Regions from separate parts of the Vibrio sp. R10-SG3-ISO10 genome, predicted to be linked through region 3. Evidence: riboswitches for the same ligand, from Rfam matches in the RefSeq annotation. Region 3 holds a riboswitch; each other region holds the start of a gene.
The links. Region 3 has a riboswitch for cyclic di-GMP ahead of AC6R16_RS11470 (TfoX/Sxy family DNA transformation protein). Riboswitches for the same ligand answer to the same signal wherever they lie in the genome.

Region 1 (2,267 bases), on a different contig from region 3:
GGTGCTTTCAACTTCACCGTCTTTCAGCTCCTTCGAGTATGAAGCTAATGGTTCGCGATGGTGGTTGTAGACAGTTAACTCAGCCGTTAAGTCGCCTGTGGCGGTTAGTGTCAGGTCAAGCTCTGTCGGCGACTCGCCAATTACGTACTCTGACTGAAGCCCTACAACATCAAGGTCGTATTCTGGCTCTGGTGTTTCAAATTTATAGCCGATTTCAACGCTGTTTAGTCCTGATCCTGCTTTTAGGTAGACTGGGTTGGTTCCATAAACAGGGGTAAATTCGCCTTGGTCATTAAGCTGTCCGGCACGAATTTGGCTTTGCTCTTGGTTAATCTTACTCGCTAGAGCATAAGACCAGTTGTTTGCTTTACCTTGTTCGCTGTTTTGAATTACGAGTTCTGTGCTGTAAGACGAGTTCTCACCGCTGCTGTCAAACACACGGGTATAAACTGTATCGCCAACACTCAGATCGAGCGTAGGGTTGATCTGACCGCCTTGACTCCAATCAGGAATCACTGGGCCATCACCATCGAATTTCACGTCGATAACATTGTAGAATGAGGCTGCCGTATCGCCTACATCCCAAACTGCAAGGACCACTTGGTAACCTTCTCGCTCAGGAACGTTACAAAGGTGGCTAACACGTTTTGGCGGCTGAACCATTCCCCCATCGACAACGCAGAAAGGCGTGAGGTCAAATGAACTGCGAGCGAGGGGCTGATTAGGGTTCCAATCCGCTTTGGTGATGTAATATTTCCAGTCTTTAGTGACGTGATTGGCAGTGAAAGTCCACTCAAAGTACTGAGAGCCCGATTTGATAGGTCGTTTAACCCACCGGTCAGCGGTTTGCTCATCCAACGCCGCTGCTAGCGAGGTTTCAGCGCTGGCAATTTTACCATCGCGTGGGCCTGTTTCAGGGAAGCCGTCTGGCCCTTCTACGCTTTGCGGTTCATATTGAATAGCACCACAGTTGGTGTTCTTTTCGTTTGTGTCACTGGTTGGGAATTTACAAAGTGCTGCACGGCCTTCAGCAACACCATTTTCGTACGCTGAAACGTACCCATGGCCGAAGCTAGCACCGCTCACACTAAGTAGAGCTAACGCAATGAGTGATTTGTTTGGGAGTTTGTTCATCATTTGTCCTTATCTATGGATAACAAAAAAGATGACACTCCGGCACGCGAAACATCTAGCGAGACTCGCTAAATGGCAACCCCGCTATCATAGACATAAGATGTCGACAGACCGGTGGCTTTGCGTCCTAACCTTTCGGATAGTTTGCCTGAAGTGCAGCCTATACTTGCCTCACTATATTGTTAAATTACAAAGTACTGAGTTTTGTATAAGCAGGCGAAATGTAGCTAACGCGATCCAGAAAAGCTAAGCCTAAAATGAAAATGTGGAATGACAATCCCGAACTGGATTTCTTGTCGCAAATTAACTTGCTAATTACATATTGATTAAACTGTTAACTTATTGAAATTGATTAATTAAATGGGTTGATTGATGTGTTTTGTGAATGTGTTTGGGTGGTTTGATTTTGACTTGTGCTTCGTTTGACTGACGCCTAGCAGACAAAGCTTTGACTTTCACTTACCAAGCTCTGACAACGTTAAGTACCAAAACAACGACAATCCACCCCAAAATGTTATACAAGGAATCACGATGGAATTTACCGACAAAGATAGAGAGGCGCTCTACCAAATCTGGATGTCGAAAAAATCGAAAATGCGACTCACTCAGATGGAATTTGCCAAAAAGCTTGGGATGAATCAGCTCAGCTTTTCTCGCGTATTAAGAGGTGAGACACCGCTTACTATGTCTTTCGTGAGCCATTTTTGTCGACTTCTTCATTTAGAGCCCAAAAATGTGGTTCCAAGCCTAAAAGAAACCAATGAGCATGGACCAAAGGTGGTGTATCTGCAAAGTCGCATGAGTGTCGATGGTGAAATTCAAAATGCCTACATTGAAGGCAATCAAGTGATCGTGGAATACGCGCACACAGTGCATCCTTCATGATCCCAATATAGCCAACTTGAATAGAATAGCGTTGGACATCTAAATATCATATGGTATAGCATTCTGGTTGTCATTTTAAACTAGAGTGCTGTACATGAAACCTTTCAAAGTCTTGCTTTTAATCGTAGTGAGCGCATTCGTTGTAGGATGTGCCGGTGGGCCTGTTCAACGCGCCACTAAATTTACCAGTTATGAAGACTTTCGAGCTGGCCCGGAAGGCGGTGTCGATTTAGTATGGGCCCGCATTG
Region 2 (2,267 bases), on a different contig from region 3:
CATCACCCTGTCAAATACTTGTAATGAGTAGAGGGGAACGGCAAGCAGCAACATACTAGTAAAGAAGCTACAAGCAAGAGCAAAAATGAGGGACTTTTTTAGATTTGTGTTGATTACACTTAATGATGGATTTTGCATAATTTTATTAAAAAAATAGAGTGCCAGTAAGCACTCTATTTGCTCAGTCAGAATCTCAATTATGCGATATCTAAATCAACGCTTGCATCAGGTACAAGTGCTGCGTCAGTGATTACGTTTACCACTTCGCCATTTTTCTCGAAGCTGTATTGTACTAAGTCTACAGAAGCTTTTACTCCAGCCAGAGAAAGGTAAGCTTCTTCTTCTGCGCCAGAGATGTCTGTTACTTGAGCAGCGACGTCACCCATTCCGTTTTTAAAGCCGTTAGAAGCTGAGATAACTAGCTCATCAATACCTACCGCTATGAAAGTGTTGTCAATATCAACTGTATTCACGTCGCCGTCGTCTTGTGAGTTGTGAAGAATTTTATCTAGGCTGATTTTCGCAGTAGTAGAAACACCTGATTCGCCTATTAATGCTTCGATACCTGCATTGTTTGTTGTTAGGTCAACAGAGACTTGCATGTCGCCATCTGCGTCTAGCACTGTTAGTGTGTCGAAGTCTTGGCCACCGTTGAAAAGCACGTCGTCTTCAGTTGCGATAAGTGTATCATTACCTGCGCCGCCAAGTAGTGCGTCCATGCCTTCGCCGCCAACAAGAGTATCGTTACCTTTGCCGCCTTTTAGTACGTCGTCGCCAACTTGACCATAAAGTTGGTCATCATCAGCACCGCCCCATAGTTTGTCGTTACCTTCACCACCAACGAGGATGTCTTCACCGCGACCACCTACAAGTGAATCATTACCTTCACCACCTGATAGGATGTCGTCACCACGACCGCCACGTACGATGTCATCGCCTGCACCACCAAGTACATAGTCATCACCGCGGCCACCGGTTACCAGATCATTACCTTCACCACCGAAGATGCGGTCGTTACCTAGACCACCAGATACAAAATCAGATTGATCGCCACCATTAAGGAAGTCATCACCGCGACCACCGAAAACTATATCAGCACCGCCAGAACCATTGATGTAGTCACTGCCGCGGGTGCCGATTAAGAAATCAGAAGTTTCTGAGCCGATTACGTGAGTATCTGTAACGTAGTTGTTCGCCATTTTTATCTCCAAACTCAATTTAAAAATTAAAGTTAATTACATTGGAGGTCTCAAAATTAATTGAGTGCTGCGATAGATGGGGTGAATCCTACTGAAAAATAGGATCATCTCTATTGCCCTCACATTTAATACCATTTAAATGTGTGGTAACCCAGCCGTCTTATAGGTTGGCACCTTAAGACCTGTTAGTTTTCCGTCCCTGACTCACATCAGGTTTGGCTTTTTCACGTGCTGCCTGTTACTAAAAAGGCGGAATTACTATAGGGCTTATTTTTAATAAAATCAACAAAAAAACCAAATATGTAACATAGGTCATTCTAAAAAGTTTTAGCCTTATTCGAAAAAGAAAAGAATTAAATTTAACCTCATCAAAACGAAGTCAACAGAGCCTATCAATATACAAGTAAGCAATATCATCAGTTACTGCAAAACTATGGGATACGAGTCAGTATGGGAGATGTTTGAATATAAAGCTCAATTAACCTGATACTTGATAATTTACTATACCCGAAGATCCTTTGTAAGAAATAATTCGCCCGGCGGTCGGAGCCACAACAGCGCACGTTTTAACATCGAAGTTTACCGTGGCATTTGCGCCAATTACGGCGTTATTGGCGATACTGACTTTGCCAAATACTTTGCAGCCCGGACCTAAATAAACATTATCGCCAATAGTAGGAGTTCCAGCGCTCTTACCTCGATTACTTGTACCTATCGTTACTCCTTGCGAAAGATTAACGTTACGCCCAATTTTTACACGACTATTAACAATAATCCCACCGAAATGACCAATGTATAAGCCTGGGCCTATTTGAGTAGTAACTGGGATAGAGATCCCTAACTTAAAGCCGACTTGTCTTAATTTAAGTCGGAACAAAGGATAAAGAAATACCTTCAGAATCTTCCGTTGTTTTAAAAACTGGCAAGTACGAAAATGGAAAATATACTTCCAGCCCTCTCCGATAAAGTATTCTTTTAACCCTGCATTAAAGCCAGATTTTCCCTCAATGCGATATAAGTCGGCAGCTAACAGAGTCTTATATTCTTGGTAATCCATGACCAAATCCT
Region 3 (2,267 bases):
GCGTGTAGATGGCATCCTAGTGATGTGTTCAGATCTGACTGAAGAGCTGAGCGAAATGCTCGACCGCCACAAAGACATTCCAAAAGTAGTAATGGACTGGGGTCCAGAGAGTTCTCAAGCCGATAAGATCATCGATAACTCTGAAGAAGGCGGCTATCTAGCGACAAAATATCTGATCGAGCGCGGTCATACTGACATTGCTTGTTTAAGTGGTCACTTCGAGAAAGCGGCGTGTGTTGAGCGTATTAGTGGCTTTAAGCGCGCAATGGCTGAAGCTGATTTATCAGTAAACGAAGATTGGATTCTTGAAGGCAACTTCGAATGTGATACGGCGGTACTGGCTGCGGATAAAATTGTGGCGATGGATAAAAAGCCAACAGCCGTGTTCTGTTTTAATGACACGATGGCGCTTGGCTTAATGAGCCGTCTACAACAGAAAGGCATTCAAATACCTCAAGACATCTCAGTAATCGGCTACGATAATATTGAACTAGCAGAGTACTTCTCTCCACCTCTAACAACAGTGCACCAACCAAAACGTCGCGTTGGTAAGAATGCCTTCGAAATTCTTCTTGAGCGCATTAAAGATAAAGAGCACGAAAAACGTGTGTTCGAGATGCACCCAGAAATTGTCGAGCGCAATACCGTTCGTAATCTAAATAAATAACCTTAAGTCAGACGCTTAGCTGGTAGTCGTACTATTGGCTAGGCGTATATCTCCCCTCTATTTATTGAACCAACATCACATTTATCCGATACAAACGTGATGTTCTGCGCAGATTTTATTTATTCTTAATGTGTTCGATTAATGCCACGAACAGGGCAAACCATTTCGAAAGGATGGGACGCAAAGCCTCCGGCCTTAAACAATTTATTGTCTGGTAGCGGGGTTGCCGATGGCGAATATGCAAACTGTCATACCGCTTTTACTTGCACTCGTATGACACCTTACTGACAATGTCTCTGCATAATTTTGCTAATCTCTCGGACCTGCATTGGTGGCGTATACTTATACACCGAGAAAACACAGCATGGATAAACCAATACTAAAAGACTCAATGCGTTTATTTGAGCAGTTAGGACATATTAAGTCTCGCTCAATGTTTGGTGGCTTTGGCATTTTTGCTGATGACACTATGTTCGCACTTGTCGTCAACGATAAACTACACGTACGCGCGGACGCGGCTCTCGCTAAACAGTTCAGGTCTCAAGGGCTAGAACCCTATGTTTACAAAAAACGCGGATTCCCCGTCGTGACGAAGTATTTTGCGCTTTGTGATGATTGGGCAGCTGACGCAAATAAAACCTTAAAGATTGCGAACGTCGCCTTAAAAGCAGCAAATCAAGAGAAGCAATGCCAATCGCAAGCGAAACCCAATCGTTTGAAAGATCTGCCTAACTTGCGGCTAGCGACTGAGCGCATGCTCAAGAAAGCTGGTATAGATTCGGTAGAGAATCTGGAACAAGTGGGAGCCGTACATGCGTTTAAAGCCATTCAGACTACACACTCTTCCGATGTAAACATCGAACTTCTCTGGGCTTTAGAAGGTGCCATTAAAGGGACACACTGGTCGGTTATCCCCCAAAGTCGCCGTCAGGAGCTGTTAACTCAAGTCAGCTAACCTAAAAATAAATTTGTTTAAGAAGTCAGCCTTTGTGCTGACTTTTTTATTGGTTTTTATCTGCCATCTTGAAATTTGTGGCTTGCTTTCCCTGTCTTGTCTAGTAACACTAATAATTGATATCCATGAAATATGATGGAGCTGCACAACATGAATAAAAAGATCATCCTAGGAATTGTTTTCGTCGCACTAATTGTTTTACTTGGCGTAAATTTTGGTCAGTATCTCACGCTAGAAAACGCGAAGGCGCAGCAAGCAGAGCTCGCCGCATTTATCGCAGATAACTTTACTATCGCCGCTGCTAGCTATTTTATCGCCTATGTTGCTATCACCGCTTTCTCAATTCCTGGCGCTGCGGTCGTTACCCTTTTAGGCGCCGCTCTATTTGGTTTCTGGACAAGCTTACTGTTGGTCTCTTTCGCCAGCACCATTGGGGCAACACTCGCATTTTTAAGCAGCCGATACTTATTACGTGATTGGGTACAGAGTAAGTTTGGTGACAAGCTCAATGCCATCAATCAAGGCGTTGAAAAAGATGGCGCATTTTATCTGTTCTCATTGCGATTGATTCCAGTATTCCCATTTTTCCTAATCAACTTGTTAATGGGTTTGACTCCCATCGCGACAACTCGATTCTATTTGGTT

Region 1: linked by a shared signal. The riboswitch ahead of gbpA (N-acetylglucosamine-binding protein GbpA) and the one ahead of AC6R16_RS11470 (TfoX/Sxy family DNA transformation protein) in region 3 are both predicted to bind cyclic di-GMP.
Region 2: linked by a shared signal. The riboswitch ahead of AC6R16_RS01745 (calcium-binding protein) and the one ahead of AC6R16_RS11470 (TfoX/Sxy family DNA transformation protein) in region 3 are both predicted to bind cyclic di-GMP.

What each region holds. Positions count from the first base shown of each region.
Region 1 is NZ_JCBDHG010000022.1:842,082-844,348, forward strand. Features, by position in the region: gene gbpA (N-acetylglucosamine-binding protein GbpA) at 1-1,134, opposite strand, end outside; cyclic di-GMP riboswitch class I at 1,206-1,293, opposite strand; gene AC6R16_RS17360 (helix-turn-helix domain-containing protein) at 1,666-2,019, shown strand; gene AC6R16_RS17365 (DUF3313 domain-containing protein) at 2,114-2,267, shown strand, end outside.
Region 2 is NZ_JCBDHG010000002.1:209,998-212,264, forward strand. Features, by position in the region: gene AC6R16_RS01740 (ATP-binding cassette domain-containing protein) at 1-138, opposite strand, end outside; gene AC6R16_RS01745 (calcium-binding protein) at 198-1,199, opposite strand; cyclic di-GMP riboswitch class I at 1,342-1,429, opposite strand; gene AC6R16_RS01750 (serine O-acetyltransferase) at 1,678-2,256, opposite strand.
Region 3 is NZ_JCBDHG010000020.1:320,597-322,863, reverse strand. Features, by position in the region: gene purR (HTH-type transcriptional repressor PurR) at 1-667, shown strand, start outside; cyclic di-GMP riboswitch class I at 812-898, shown strand; gene AC6R16_RS11470 (TfoX/Sxy family DNA transformation protein) at 1,032-1,622, shown strand; gene AC6R16_RS11465 (TVP38/TMEM64 family protein) at 1,773-2,267, shown strand, end outside.